Regions from separate parts of the Streptomyces sp. NPDC102451 genome, predicted to be linked through region 1. Evidence: riboswitches for the same ligand, from Rfam matches in the RefSeq annotation. Region 1 holds a riboswitch; each other region holds the start of a gene.
What was found. Region 1 has a riboswitch for thiamine pyrophosphate ahead of ACIRD8_RS20635 (thiamine ABC transporter substrate binding subunit). Riboswitches for the same ligand answer to the same signal wherever they lie in the genome.
Positions count from the first base shown of each region.

Region 2: it holds a riboswitch for thiamine pyrophosphate, as region 1 does, so the genes downstream of both, thiO (glycine oxidase ThiO) here and ACIRD8_RS20635 (thiamine ABC transporter substrate binding subunit) in region 1, are expected to answer to the same signal.
Region 3: it holds a riboswitch for thiamine pyrophosphate, as region 1 does, so the genes downstream of both, thiC (phosphomethylpyrimidine synthase ThiC) here and ACIRD8_RS20635 (thiamine ABC transporter substrate binding subunit) in region 1, are expected to answer to the same signal.

Region 1 is NZ_JBIWKD010000008.1:199,697-204,162, forward strand. It holds gene ACIRD8_RS20620 (phosphatidate cytidylyltransferase) at 1-659, shown strand, start outside; gene ACIRD8_RS20625 (hypothetical protein) at 1,018-1,386, shown strand; gene rlmN (23S rRNA (adenine(2503)-C(2))-methyltransferase RlmN) at 1,559-2,665, shown strand; TPP riboswitch at 2,744-2,860, shown strand; gene ACIRD8_RS20635 (thiamine ABC transporter substrate binding subunit) at 2,934-4,028, shown strand; gene ACIRD8_RS20640 (ABC transporter permease) at 4,076-4,466, shown strand, end outside.
Region 2 is NZ_JBIWKD010000001.1:571,001-575,466, reverse strand. It holds gene ACIRD8_RS02760 (Rv2175c family DNA-binding protein) at 66-431, opposite strand; gene ACIRD8_RS02755 (NAD(P)/FAD-dependent oxidoreductase) at 494-1,732, opposite strand; gene ACIRD8_RS02750 (hypothetical protein) at 1,761-2,102, opposite strand; TPP riboswitch at 2,154-2,266, shown strand; gene thiO (glycine oxidase ThiO) at 2,264-3,475, shown strand; gene thiS (sulfur carrier protein ThiS) at 3,472-3,702, shown strand; gene ACIRD8_RS02735 (thiazole synthase) at 3,705-4,466, shown strand, end outside.
Region 3 is NZ_JBIWKD010000009.1:46,810-51,275, reverse strand. It holds gene ACIRD8_RS21295 (IclR family transcriptional regulator) at 1-356, shown strand, start outside; gene ACIRD8_RS21290 (SsgA family sporulation/cell division regulator) at 458-895, shown strand; gene ACIRD8_RS21285 (YibE/F family protein) at 959-2,314, opposite strand; TPP riboswitch at 2,386-2,519, shown strand; gene thiC (phosphomethylpyrimidine synthase ThiC) at 2,512-4,314, shown strand.

The DNA.
Region 1 (4,466 bases):
AGCGCAAGGGCATCAACGCCCCCCTCGTCCCGCTCGCCGTCGGCGGTGCCGCGATGGTGGTCGCCGGTTACGTGCGGGAGGCGGAGGGTGCCTGGGTCGCCATGGCGCTCACGGCCCTCGCGGTGCTCGTGTGGCGGATGACGGAGCCCCCCGAGGGCTACCTCAAGGACGTCACGGCGGGTGTCTTCGCCGTGTTCTACGTGCCGTTCCTGGCGACGTTCGTCGCGATGATGCTCACCGCGGACGACGGCGCCTGGCGGGTGCTGACCTTCCTCCTGCTGACCGTGGTCAGCGACACCGGGGCGTACGCCGTCGGCTGGCGCTTCGGTACGCACAAGCTGGCACCCCGCATCAGCCCCGGGAAGACCCGCGAGGGTCTCTTCGGAGCCGTCGGCTTCGCGATGGTGGCCGGCGCCCTGTGCATGGAGTTCCTGATCGACGACGGGAGCTGGTGGCAGGGCCTGCTGATGGGCCTCGCCGTCGCCGCCAGCGCCACGCTGGGGGACCTCGGCGAGTCCATGATCAAGCGGGACCTGGGGATCAAGGACATGGGCACGCTGCTGCCCGGCCACGGCGGCATCATGGACCGGCTCGACTCGCTGCTGCCGAGCGCCCCGGTCGTATGGCTGCTGCTGGTGCTGTTCGTGGGATCCGGCTGAGCCGGCCGGAGACTTCGCGCGTCGCGCGGTTTCACCGAGGGGGCCCGCCGTCCACACCCGGACGGCGGGCCCCCTCGCGTGCCGGAGGGGCGGAGCCACGGCCCGGGTGACCGCTTTCGGGCCGGGGCCGTGGGCCGGCCCCGGCGGGGTACCCGGGAGGGGCAGACATACCCCGTCACTCCGAGGAGGCTGGTGGCCGTGCGCGCGTGGAAACTCTGGCTGGACCGAAGTCTCACCGCGCAAGCGGTGCTGATCTTCGTCGTGGGGCTGGGAGGCAACGCACTGTTACGCAGGGACGGGCAAGTCGGCTGGTGGGTGATCCAGACAGCGATCTTCACCGCCGTCGCCCATCGGCATCGTGGCCGCTCAGCGCCGCAGGGTCGGTCGAGCGGCCGGTGTCGGCCCCCGGGGGATCGCCGAGCTCAACCGCCAGATCCGGCACGGCGAGGTGCCGAGCGATCCCGAGAAGCGGGCGACCATGCAGAAACTGGTCGCCGAGCAGCTGGGAAAGATGGAGCGGGGCGGCCGCTGGCTGCCGTACTGGCTGGCCGGCATGGGCCTGATCGCGGCGGGCGTGCTCGCGCTCGGAATCGTCACCGGCTCCCCGGTCGTCCCGCTGGTCTTCGCGGTCGGCGTGGCCGTGTTCTGCGTCTGGGTCCTCTGGATGCGCCGCCGCGCCCTGGAGCGCCACCGGCACATGAGGTCCGCCCTGCAGAACCACGGCTGACAGGGGTACGCCGCGCGGGGCGGCCACCGTGGTCTCGGTCACGGTTCCCGCGCGGCCGGGCCGTGCGGAGGCCTGCCGACCACGGACGACGCCGGGGTCGCGCCCCCCTGCGTGCCGCCCGGTCCCTCGGCGGACCTGAGGACCGCGGCGTGTCTGCGACACTGGATGAACCATGCCTAAGCCCGGAGAACTCACTTTCGTCGCGCCCCGTGGAGCCAAGCGGCCGCCGCGGCACCTCGCCGACCTCACCCCCGACGAGCGCAAGGAAGCAGTCGCCGCGACCGGCGAGAAGCCCTTCCGTGCCAAGCAGCTGTCGCAGCACTACTTCACGCGGTACGCGCACGACCCGGCGGAGTGGACCAACATCCCGTCCGCGTCGCGGGAGAAGCTCGCCGAGGCGATGTTCCCCGACCTGATGTCGGTGATGCGCCACATCAGCTGTGACGACGACACCACCCGCAAGACGCTCTGGAAGCTGCACGACGGCACGCTCGTAGAGTCCGTCCTCATGCGGTACCCGGACCGGGTGACCATGTGCATCTCGTCCCAGGCGGGCTGCGGGATGAACTGCCCGTTCTGCGCCACCGGTCAGGCGGGGCTCGACCGCAATCTGTCGACCGCCGAGATCGTGCACCAGATCGTGGACGGCATGCGGGCCCTGCGCGACGGGGAGGTCCCGGGCGGGCCCGCGCGGCTGTCCAACATCGTCTTCATGGGCATGGGCGAGCCGCTGGCCAACTACAAGCGCGTGGTCGGGGCGATCCGCCGGCTGACGGACCCCGAGCCGGACGGCCTGGGGCTCTCTCAGCGCGGGATCACCGTGTCCACGGTCGGCCTGGTGCCGGCGATGCTGCGCTTCGCCGACGAGGGCTTCAAGTGCCGCCTCGCGGTGTCGCTGCACGCCCCGGACGACGAGCTGCGCGACACGCTCGTGCCCGTGAACACCCGCTGGAAGGTCCGTGAGGTCCTGGACGCCGCGTGGGAGTACGCGGAGAAGTCGGGCCGCCGCATCTCCATCGAGTACGCGCTCATCCGCGACATCAACGACCAGGCCTGGCGGGGCGACCGGCTCGGCCGGCTGCTCAAGGGCAAGCGGGTGCACGTCAACCTCATCCCGTTGAACCCGACCCCGGGCTCCAAGTGGACCGCCTCGCGGCCCGAGGACGAGAAGGCCTTCGTCGAGGCGATCGCCGCCCACGGCGTGCCGGTCACCGTCCGGGACACCCGTGGCCAGGAGATCGACGGGGCCTGCGGGCAGCTGGCGGCCTCCGAGCGCTGAGAGGGTCCCGGCGTACGGGCGTGATCCGGCCGGTCCGGCGTGATCCGGCCGGTGTAGCCTGGCCGGGAAATCAACTTCATATTCCGACAGGGGAGCGCCACAGCGCTGAGAGTGCGGCACCGAGGACAGGTCGGCCGCAGACCCTCTGAACCTCGCCCGGGTCATTCCGGGTAGGAAGTTCGGACCTTACTCAAGCTGTTGCGCCCTGCCCGCTCACCGAGCGGGCAGGGCCGCGTCTCTTCCTGGTCACCTCCAGGAGGAATTCATCATGAACACGACGACGAAGTACGCGGCGACGGCGCTCGCCGCCGCGCTGGGCGTCACCGCGCTCGCGGGCTGCGGCGGCTCCGACGGCAAGGCATCCGGCGACTCGGGGGCCGGCTCCAAGACCGTCACGCTCGTCAGCCACGACTCGTTCAACGCCTCGGACGCCGTCCTCAAGGCGTTCACGAAGCAGACCGGCTACAAGGTCAAGGTCCTCAAGAGCGGTGACGCCGGAGCGGCGCTCAACCAGGAGATCCTGACCAAGGGCTCCCCGCGCGGCGACGTGTTCTTCGGCGCCGACAACACCCTGCTCTCCCGCGCCCTCGACAACGGCCTGTTCACGCCGTACGAGGCGAAGGGCCTGGACCGGGTCGCGGCCGACACCCAGCTCGACAAGGACAAGCACCGGGTCACGCCCGTCGACACCGGTGACATCTGCGTCAACTACGACAAGAAGTACTTCGCCGACAAGAAGCTCGCCCCGCCGAAGACCTTCGACGACCTGCTGAAGCCCGCGTACAAGAACCTCCTCGTCACGGAGAACGCCGCGACCTCGTCGCCCGGCCTCGGCTTCCTCCTCGGCACCGTCGCCACCCAGGGCGAGACCGGCTACCAGGACTACTGGAAGAAGCTGAAGAGCAACGGCGTCAAGGTCGTCGACGGGTGGGAGCAGGCCTACAACGAGGAGTTCTCCGGCTCCGCGGGCGGCAAGAAGGCCAACGCCGACCGGCCGCTCGTCGTCTCGTACGCCTCCAGCCCGCCCGTCGAGGTGCTGTACGCCGATCCGCAGCCGAAGGAGGCCCCGACCGGTGTCGCCACCGGCACCTGCTTCCGGCAGATCGAGTTCGCCGGCCTGCTGGACGGCGCGAAGAACGAGGCCGGCGGCAAGGCTCTGCTGGACTTCCTGATCAGCAAGCAGTTCCAGGAGGACATGCCGCTGAACATGTTCGTGAACCCGGTGGTGAAGGACGCGGAACTGCCGGAGCTCTTCACGAAGTTCGGCGCGGTCGTCGACAAGCCGGCGACCGTGGCGCCGGAGAAGATCGCCAAGAACCGTGAGCAGTGGGTCCAGTCGTGGTCCTCGCTCGTCGTGAAGTAGCCGCCGCGAGGCCTCCGCGCCGGGGGAACGCGGTGCGGCTCGGCCTCATGGCCGTGCCCGTCGCGTTCTTCGCGCTGTTCTTCGCCTACCCGGTCGTCGCGATCGTCGGCCGGGGGCTGAAGGCGGACGGCTACTGGCAGTTCGGCCGGATCGGCACGGTGCTGAGCCGGCCGGACATCCTCGACGTCCTCTGGTTCACCACCTGGCAGGCCCTCGCCTCGACCGTGCTCACCCTGCTGATCGCGCTGCCCGGCGCCTATGTCTTCGCACGCTTCGACTTCCCCGGCAAGCAGCTGCTGCGGGCCGTCGTGACCGTGCCGTTCGTCCTGCCGACCGTCGTGGTGGGTACGGCGTTCCTGGCGCTGCTGGGGCGCGGCGGGTTCCTCGACGAGCTCTGGGGGATCCGGCTCGACACCACGGTGTGGGCGATCCTGCTCG
Region 2 (4,466 bases), on a different contig from region 1:
CGCCCGGTAACGGCGGAGTGCGGGCCGTGTGTGCCACGGCCCGCACCCCACTCACGGTCGTCCGGTCAGACGGCGAGCGCCTGGGCCCGGCGCTTCACCTCCGTACCGCGATTCTCGCTCAGGGCCTGCGCGGGGGTGCCGGGCAGGGTCGGGTCGGGGGTGAAGAGCCAGTCCAGCATCTCTTCGTCGTTGTAGCCGTCGTCCCTCAGGAGCGTCAGGGTCCCTGCGAGACCCTTGACCACCTTGTCGCCGTCGATGAAGGCGGCAGGCACCTGGAGCGTCCGGTTCTCACCACGGCGTACGGCGATGAGCTGGCCTTCCTTGACCAGCTGCCGTACGCGCGTCACCTCGACATCGAGCATTTCCGCGATGTCGGGAAGGTGGAGCCAGGCGGGGACGAGAGCATCGATCTTTACGTCAATCTCGGTCACAAGGACAAGCGTGCCATCCCGGACCGACAGTCGGTACCCGGGCCGCCCGTACGAGGCCGTGGCTACCCCTGGAGCACCGTCGATTTCAGCGGTACGGACGAGTCGGCGGCCCGCACCGGATCGATCCGCGCCCCCGCCTCGACGAGCTTGCGCCCCTGCGCCAGGTCCCGCGGCCGGCTCACGGCCAGCACGGCGACGAGGACGCCCTGCCGCAGCCAGCAGACCGTCCAGGACGGGTCCGCCGGGTCGCCCCGCCACAGCAGCGTGTCGGCGCCCGCGTGGTGGCCGGCGTACTGCACGAAGCGGCCGAACTGCTCGGACCAGAAGTAGGGCACCGGGTCGTACGTCCTGACCGCACCGTCCGCGAGGGCGGCGGCGACCGTCCGGGGCCCCTGCAGGGCGTTGTCCCAGTGGTGGACCAGGAGCCGCTCCCCGTAGCGGGCGGACGGGAAGGACGCGCAGTCGCCCACCGCGTGGACATCGGGCAGCGAGGTGCGCAGCGAGCTGTCCGCGGTGACCGAGCCGTCCGGGCCGAGCGCGATGCCCGAGTCCTCGAGCCACCCGGTGGCGGGCCGGGCGCCGATGCCGACGACCACCGCTCCGGCGGGGATCACACGGCCGTCCGCCAGGTGGACGGCGCCCTGCTCGACGCGCGCGACCCGGGCGCCGGTGAGGAGTTCGGCTCCGCTCTCGGCGTACCAGGCGGCCATCGGCTCGGCGACCTCGGCGGGCATGGTGCCCGCGAGGGGACGGTCGGCGGCCTCCACGACGGTGACCGCGCAGCCGGCCGCGCGGGCGGCGGTGGCGAACTCCGCGCCGATCCAGCCCGCTCCGACGACGACCACGTCGTGCTGCCGCTCCAGGACGGGCCGCAGCCGTGCGGCGTCGTCGAGGGTGCGCAGCAGATGGACTCCGGGCACGCCCTCGGAGCCGGGCAGCCCGACGGGCTCGGCGCCGGTGGCGAGGACCAGCACGTCGTAGGCGACGGGCCCCTCCGGGGTGTCCAGTTCGTGCGCCCCGGCACGCAGACCGGACACGTCGAGCCCCAGGCGCAGCGTGATGTCCAGGGCCTCGAAGTCGACGTCGAAGGCGGAGTCCTCCGCCTTGCCGAGCAGGACCGCCTTGGACAGGGGCGGCCTGTCGTACGGCTGGTGCGGTTCGGCGCCGATCAGGGTGACGGGGTCCGTGAAGCCCTGTTCGCGCAGGGCCACGGCCGTCTGCACCCCGGCCATGCCGGCGCCCACGATCACGACTCCGTGCGGCCGCCGTCCCACTGCCGGGTCCTGTGTCTGCTCGCTCACCCGTCCACCCTAGTCACCTGACGCATCGTCAGCTCACGAGCTCCTCAACCACGCTCGTCCCGCTGCCCTCCTGGGACTCCCACGCCCATGTCTCGTCCAGCCGCACCCGTCCGTCCAGGAGCTCGGTGACCGTGGAGGCGCAGTGGCCCGAGGAGGTCGTCCCGTCCTGCTTGAGCTGGACGTATCTGAAGTCGAGGGTGTCCCCCTCCCGGGTGCCGACGAGGTGCCCGCGGACGACGTCGCCGCCCGCGTACTCGGCCCAGATCCGGCCGTCCTGCTCGTGGTACGTGAAGCGGGTCCGGGTCCCGACCTGGCCGGGGGCCTGGTCGGCGACCGGCGAGAGGACGAGTCCGTCGAGTGAACGGGCCACGGGTACCGCTCCCTTACTGGCCGTGCGGGGTGGGGTCTAGGCTGGCCACCGTAAGGCACTCGCGGGAGTCCGGACGCACCGGGCTGAGAGGGAGGCTGACCGGCCTCCGACCGTACGAACCTGATCCGGGTCATGCCGGCGAAGGGAGGGGCTGGACGCCCATGCGCATCTCCGCGGACATCTCCGCAGACAGTTCCGACGTCCTGGTCGTCGGAGGCGGCATCATCGGTCTGGTGACCGCCTGGCGGTCGGCCCAGCACGGCCTGCGCACCACGCTGGCCGATCCGGAACCGGGCGGCGGCGCCGCCCGGGTCGCGGCCGGGATGCTCGCCGCCGTCACCGAACTCCACTACGGCGAGCAGACGCTGCTCGGTCTCAACGTGGCCTCCGCGGCACGCTATCCGGCGTTCGTGGCCGAGCTGGAGGAGGCGAGCGGGCAGGGGACCGGCTTCCGCGCCTGCGGCACCCTCTCCGTCGCGCTGGACTCCGACGACCGGGCGCACCTGCGGGAGCTGCACGCCCTGCAGCAGCGTTCCGGGCTGGAGTCCGAGTGGCTCACCGGCCGCGAGTGCCGCCGCCTGGAGCCGATGCTCGCCCCGGGCGTGCGCGGCGGTCTGCGGGTCGACGGCGACCACCAGGTGGATCCCAGGCGGCTGGCCTCGGCCCTGGTCATCGCGTGCGAGCGGGCGGGGGTGGCGTTCCGCCGCGCCTGGGTCCAGCGGCTCTCCGTCACGGGCGGCCGGGCGACGGGCGCGGTCCTGGCGGACGGTACGGAGCTCGCCGCCGGCCAGGTGGTGCTCGCCGGGGGCAGCCTCAGCGGCCGGCTCGAGGGCGTGCCCGAGGCGGTCGTGCCGCCCGTACGCCCGGTCAAGGGCCAGGTGCTGCGGCTGACGGTGCCGCCCGCGTACGCCCCCTTCCTCAGCAGGACGGTGCGGGCCGTGGTGCGCGGCAGCCAGGTCTATCTGGTCCCGCGTGCCGACGGTGAGCTGGTGGTCGGTGCGACCACCGAGGAGCTGGGCTGGGACACCACGGTGACCGCGGGCGGGGTGTACGAGCTGCTGCGGGACGCCCATGAGCTGATGCCGGGCATCACGGAGCTGCCGCTGACCGAGACCCGGGCCGGTCTGCGGCCCGCCTCGCCGGACAACGCGCCGCTGCTGGGCCCCACGGCGCTGCCCGGACTGCACCTCGCCACCGGGCACCACCGCAACGGGGTGCTGCTGACCCCCGTCACCGGCGACGTGATGGCCCATGTGCTGACCACCGGCGAGCTGCCCGAGCCGGCCCGGCCCTTCGCGCCGGACCGCTTCACCGCCGCGTCCCCGTCCTCCCCCGAAGACACCGCCCCCGCGCCGCAGGAGCAGCCCGTATGACACAGCCCGTGCCCGCCGATCACCCCGTCCGCGTCTCCGTCAACGGGGAACACCGCTCCCTTCCCTCCGGCACCGCCCTGGACACCCTGGTCGCACAGCTGACCACGGCTCCCTCGGGTGTCGCCGCCGCGGTCAACGAGGCCGTCGTCCCACGCGGCCAGTGGCCGGCCACCGCGCTCGCCGACGGCGACCGCGTCGAGATCCTCACCGCGGTCCAGGGAGGCTGACCATGTCCGACGACCTCTTCACGCTCGGTCCCACCGCGTTCTCGTCACGGCTGATCATGGGGACGGGCGGAGCACCCAGCCTGGACGTGCTGGAGCGCTCCCTGATCGCCTCGGGCACCGAACTGACCACCGTGGCGATGCGCCGGCTCGACCCGACGGTGCAGGGCTCGGTGCTCTCCGTCCTGGAACGCCTCTCCATCCAGGTCCTGCCGAACACCGCGGGCTGTTTCACCGCGGGTGAGGCCGTGCTGACCGCCCGGCTGGCCAGGGAGGCGCTGGGCACCGACTGGATCAAGCTGGAGGTCGTGGCCGACGAGCGCACCCTGCTGCCCGACCCGATCGAGCTGCTGGACGCCGCCGAGATCCTGGTCGACGACGGCTTCACCGTCCTGCCGTACACCAATGACGACCCGGTCCTGGCCCGCAAGCTCCAGGACGTGGGGTGCGCGGCGATCATGCCGCTGGGCTCCCCCATCGGTTCCGGGCTCGGCATCCGCAACCCGCACAACTTCCAGCTGATCGTCGAGCAGGCCGGGGTCCCGGTGATCCTGGACGCGGGCGCCGGGACGGCGTCGGACGCGGCGCTGGCGATGGAGCTGGGCTGTGCCGCTGTGATGCTCGCCTCGGCGGTGACCCGGGCGCAGGAGCCCGAGCTGATGGCGGCGGCGATGCGGCACGCGGTGGACGGCGGGCGGCTGGCCTACCGGGCGGGGCGCATCCCGCGCCGCCATTTCGCCGAGGCGTCCTCGCCGGCGGAGGGCCGC
Region 3 (4,466 bases), on a different contig from region 1:
CGGGCCATGCGCACGCCCTCGGGCAGTGTCTCCTCGGGCAGCTCGACGAGCGTGCGCGCGAGGATCATCTGGACCGGCACCCCGTCCGTCCGCTGACGCGTTACTCCGTGAGGGACCGTCAGGCCCTGCTGAACCGGCTGCGGGCGATGAAACGTACGGAACCCGTCGTCGAACGGCAGGAGTACGCCTTGGGGACGGTCTGCGCGGCCATTCCGATCACTGTCGGTTCCGCCGTGGCGGCCATGGCTGTATCCCTCCCGCTGCACCAAGAGGAACGGTTGCTCCCCGCAGTCGAACAACTACGCTGCGAAGTGACCACTCTCTTGCGCTCGTTCGTGTTCTCTATCAGTATCTGAAAAATCACTCCTTGTGATCTGCTATCGCGTGCATCACGATGGCGTCAATAGGGCCATGGGGGATCATTCCTGGCCAGTTTCATCTACTGCGGGGTTGAACGATGCGCGAGTCGGTTCAAGCAGAGGTCATGATGAGCTTCCTCGTCTCCGAGGAGCTCTCCTTCCGTATTCCGGTGGAGCTCCGGTACGAGGTCAGTGATCCGTATGCGATCCGGATGACCTTCCACCTGCCGGGTGACGCCCCCGTCACCTGGGCATTCGGCCGTGAGCTGCTGCTCGACGGCCTCAACAGTCCCAGTGGCGACGGTGACGTGCACATCGGCCCGACGGAGCCAGAAGGGCTGTCGGATGTACACATCCGGCTGCAGGTCGGCGCGGACCGCGCGCTCTTCCGGGCCGGCACCGCACCTCTAGTGGCCTTTCTCGACCGGACGGACAAGCTGGTGCCACTGGGGCAGGAGCACACGCTGGGTGACTTCGACGGCAATCTGGAAGAGGCGCTGGGCCGCATCCTCGCCAAGGAACAGAACGCCGGCTGAGCAGGCGGATCCGGCTGAACACCGATCGCCGGGGGCCCGGGACCATGCGTCCGGTGCTCCGGCTCACGTCTTGCGGCGTCGACCCCTCCCGGTCCGTGCGGGTGCAGGAGCTCCGGCTTCCGCGCCGAGCCCCGTGCGGTCCGCGGAGACCACCAGGGCCGCGAGCACCGTCGTCACCGGCACCGAGGCGACCAGCCCGATGGATCCGACCAGGGTGCGGACGATCTCCTCGGCGACCAGCTCGCTGTTGGCCACCGTGCCCACGCTGCTCTGCGCGATCGAGAACAGCAGCAGCAGGGGAAGTGCCGCGCCCGCGTAGGCGAGCACGAGGGTGTTGACGACCGAGGCGATGTGGTCCCGCCCGATCCGGATACCCGCCCTGTAGAGCCGGCGTACGCCCATGGTCGGGTCGGCCTGGTGCAGCTCCCAGACCGCCGACGTCTGGGTCACGGTCACATCGTCGAGCACACCGAGCGAACCGATGATCACACCGGCGAGCAGCAGGCCGCTCATGTCGATGTCCGGGTACAGCCCGTGGATCAGGCCGGTGTTGTCGTCCGTGTTCCCGGACAGGCTCGCCCAGCCGATGAAGAGGGAGCCCAGCAACCCGATCAGCAGCAGCGAGATGAGCGTGCCGATGACGGCCACGGAGGTGCGGGCCGTCAGTCCGTGGCAGGTGTAGAGGGCGATCAGCATGATGGCGCTGGCCCCGATCACCGCCACGACCAGGGGATTCGATCCCTGCAGGATCGCGGGCAGGATGAACAGGGTCAGTACGGCGAAGGAGACGGCGAGAGCGATCAGCGCCATCAGTCCGCGCAGCCGGCCCACCACGACCACCGCGAGGGCGAAGATCCCGGCGAGCAGCGCCATCGGGAACGAGCGGTCCACATCGGTCACCGAGTACTGCAGGTCCCGGGGTGCGTCGGGTGCGTACGCCACGACCACCCCTTGTCCCTCGTGCAGTTGCCGCGGGGCATCCGGCTGGACGACCTCGACGAACGTACGGCCCTTGTCCTCGCCGGTGGTCACTTCGACGGTGGCCTTCTTGCACTGCCCCGACTGCTCGTTGACGGCCTCCCGCCCCGACGGGGTGGAGGTGTCGCCGGTCGCCGGCACCTGGGAGGCGTTGACGTCCGCGCAGTCGACCGACACGACCTTGGTGACCTGCCCGTCCTGGGTCTGCCGGTCGAAGCCGACACCCGTGCGCTCGTGGGCGGGGGCGCCGCCGGGCCAGAACGCGACGAGGCCGACCAGGACCGCGGTGGCGAAGGGGATCACCACGGCCGCGATGACCTTGCGCAGATGCTTCGACACGGGCGCGGCCGGCCCGTGGCTGTGGGTGTGGCCGGGCGCATGACTCTGCGTGCTGCCTGATGCGGGGCCATGGGGTTCGGGGGCGCTTCCGGGGGACGTCACCCGCCGATCATCCCAAGAACCGGGAAGGCCCTCTGGCCAGCACGCCAGAACGGAGGCTAGCGTGGAGGCACATCTGTACACGCGGGAGCTCGGAGCACCGGGCTGAGAGGGCGCTGACCTCCGTACATCTGTACGGGACACGCTGCGCCGACCGCCGAACCTGTTACCGGGTAATGCCGGCGTAGGGAGTAGGTCTCATGACCACAGCGGACGCACGCACGCCTGCCTCGACGCAGAATGCGCGAAATGCGCAGGATGCGAAGAACGACGAGGCCGGGAAGTCCATCGGCTGGCACAAGGGGTACGTCCAGGGCTCACGCCCGGATCTCCGGGTGTCGGTCCGTCAGGTGCACCTCACCAACGGCAAGGACGTGACGCTGTACGACACGTCCGGGCCGTACACCGATCCCACCACCGACACCGACGTACGCCGAGGGCTCGCCCCGCTCCGGGAGAACTGGATCATCGCCCGCGGGGACACCGAGGAGTACGCGGGCCGCCCCGCGCGCCCCGAGGACGACGGTCTCAAGCACACCAGCCCGAGGGGCGGCCTGCGCAACCTCGACGCGGTCTTCCCCGGACGCCCGCGGCAGCCCCGCCGAAGCCGTGACGGAAGGCCCGTCACACAGCTCGCGTACGCCCGCCGGGGGGAGATCACCCCGGAGATGGAGTACGTCGCGATCCGGGAGAACGTCGGACCCGAGGTCGTGCGTGAGGAGATCGCCGCGGGCCGGGCGGTCCTGCCGGCCAACGTCAACCACCCGGAGATCGAGCCGATGATCATCGGTAAGCGCTTCCTGGTGAAGGTCAACGCCAACATCGGCAACTCCGCGGTCACCTCGTCCATCGAGGAGGAGGTGGACAAGATGACGTGGGCCACCAAGTGGGGCGCCGACACGGTCATGGACCTCTCCACCGGCCGCAACATCCACACCACCCGCGAGTGGGTCCTGCGCAACTCCCCCGTGCCGATCGGCACCGTCCCCCTCTACCAGGCCCTCGAGAAGGTCGACGGCCGTGCGGAGGAGCTGACGTGGGAGATCTACAAGGACACGGTCATCGAGCAGGCCGAACAGGGCGTCGACTACATGACGGTGCACGCCGGGGTCCGGCTGCCGTACGTCCCGCTGACGGCCCGTCGCAAGACCGGCATCGTCTCGCGCGGCGGGTCGATCATGGCGGCCTGGTGCCTGGCGCACCACAAGGAGTCGTTCCTGTACGAGCACTTCGAGGACCTCTGCGAGATCCTCGCGGCGTACGACGTGACGTACTCGCTCGGTGACGGGCTGCGCCCCGGCTCCATCGCCGACGCCAACGACGAGGCGCAGTTCGCCGAACTCAGGACTCTCGGCGAGCTCAACACCGTCGCCAAGCGGTTCGGCGTGCAGACGATGATCGAGGGCCCGGGGCATGTCCCGATGCACAAGATCAAGGAGAACATCGACCTCCAGCAGGAGATCTGCGAGGAGGCGCCGTTCTACACGCTGGGCCCCCTCACCACGGATGTCGCGCCCGCGTACGACCACATCACCTCGGGCATCGGCGCCGCGATGATCGCCTGGTGGGGGACGGCGATGCTCTGTTACGTCACGCCCAAGGAGCACCTGGGGCTGCCCAACCGTGACGACGTGAAGACCGGTGTCATCACGTACAAGATCGCGGCTCATGCGGCGGACCTCGCCAAGGGGCACCCGGGGGCGCAGGAGTGGGACGACGCCCTGTCGGACGCCCGGTTCGAGTTCCGCTGGGAGGACCAGTTCAACCTGGCACTCGACCCCGACACCGCGCGGGAGTTCCACGACGAGACGCTGCCGGCCGAGCCGGCGAAGACGGCGCACTTCTGCTCGATGTGCGGGCCCAAGTTCTGCTCGATGAAGATCTCCCACGACATCCGCCGGGAGCACGGGGACGAACAGGCCGAGATCGCGGCGGGGATGGCTGAGAAGTCCAGGGAGTTCGCGGCGAGCGGCAACCGCGTGTACCTGCCTCTGGCGGACTGACGGGCCGACCGCGGTGGGGGCGCTCCCGGGTGGGGCCTCCACCGCGGTCGACGCCGCACCACGGGGCCGGTGTCGTCCTGGATCCGGCCTGGTGCGGGGCTGTTTGTCCGGTCGTCAGATTGTGCTGATAGAGCATGAAGAGCGCCGACAAC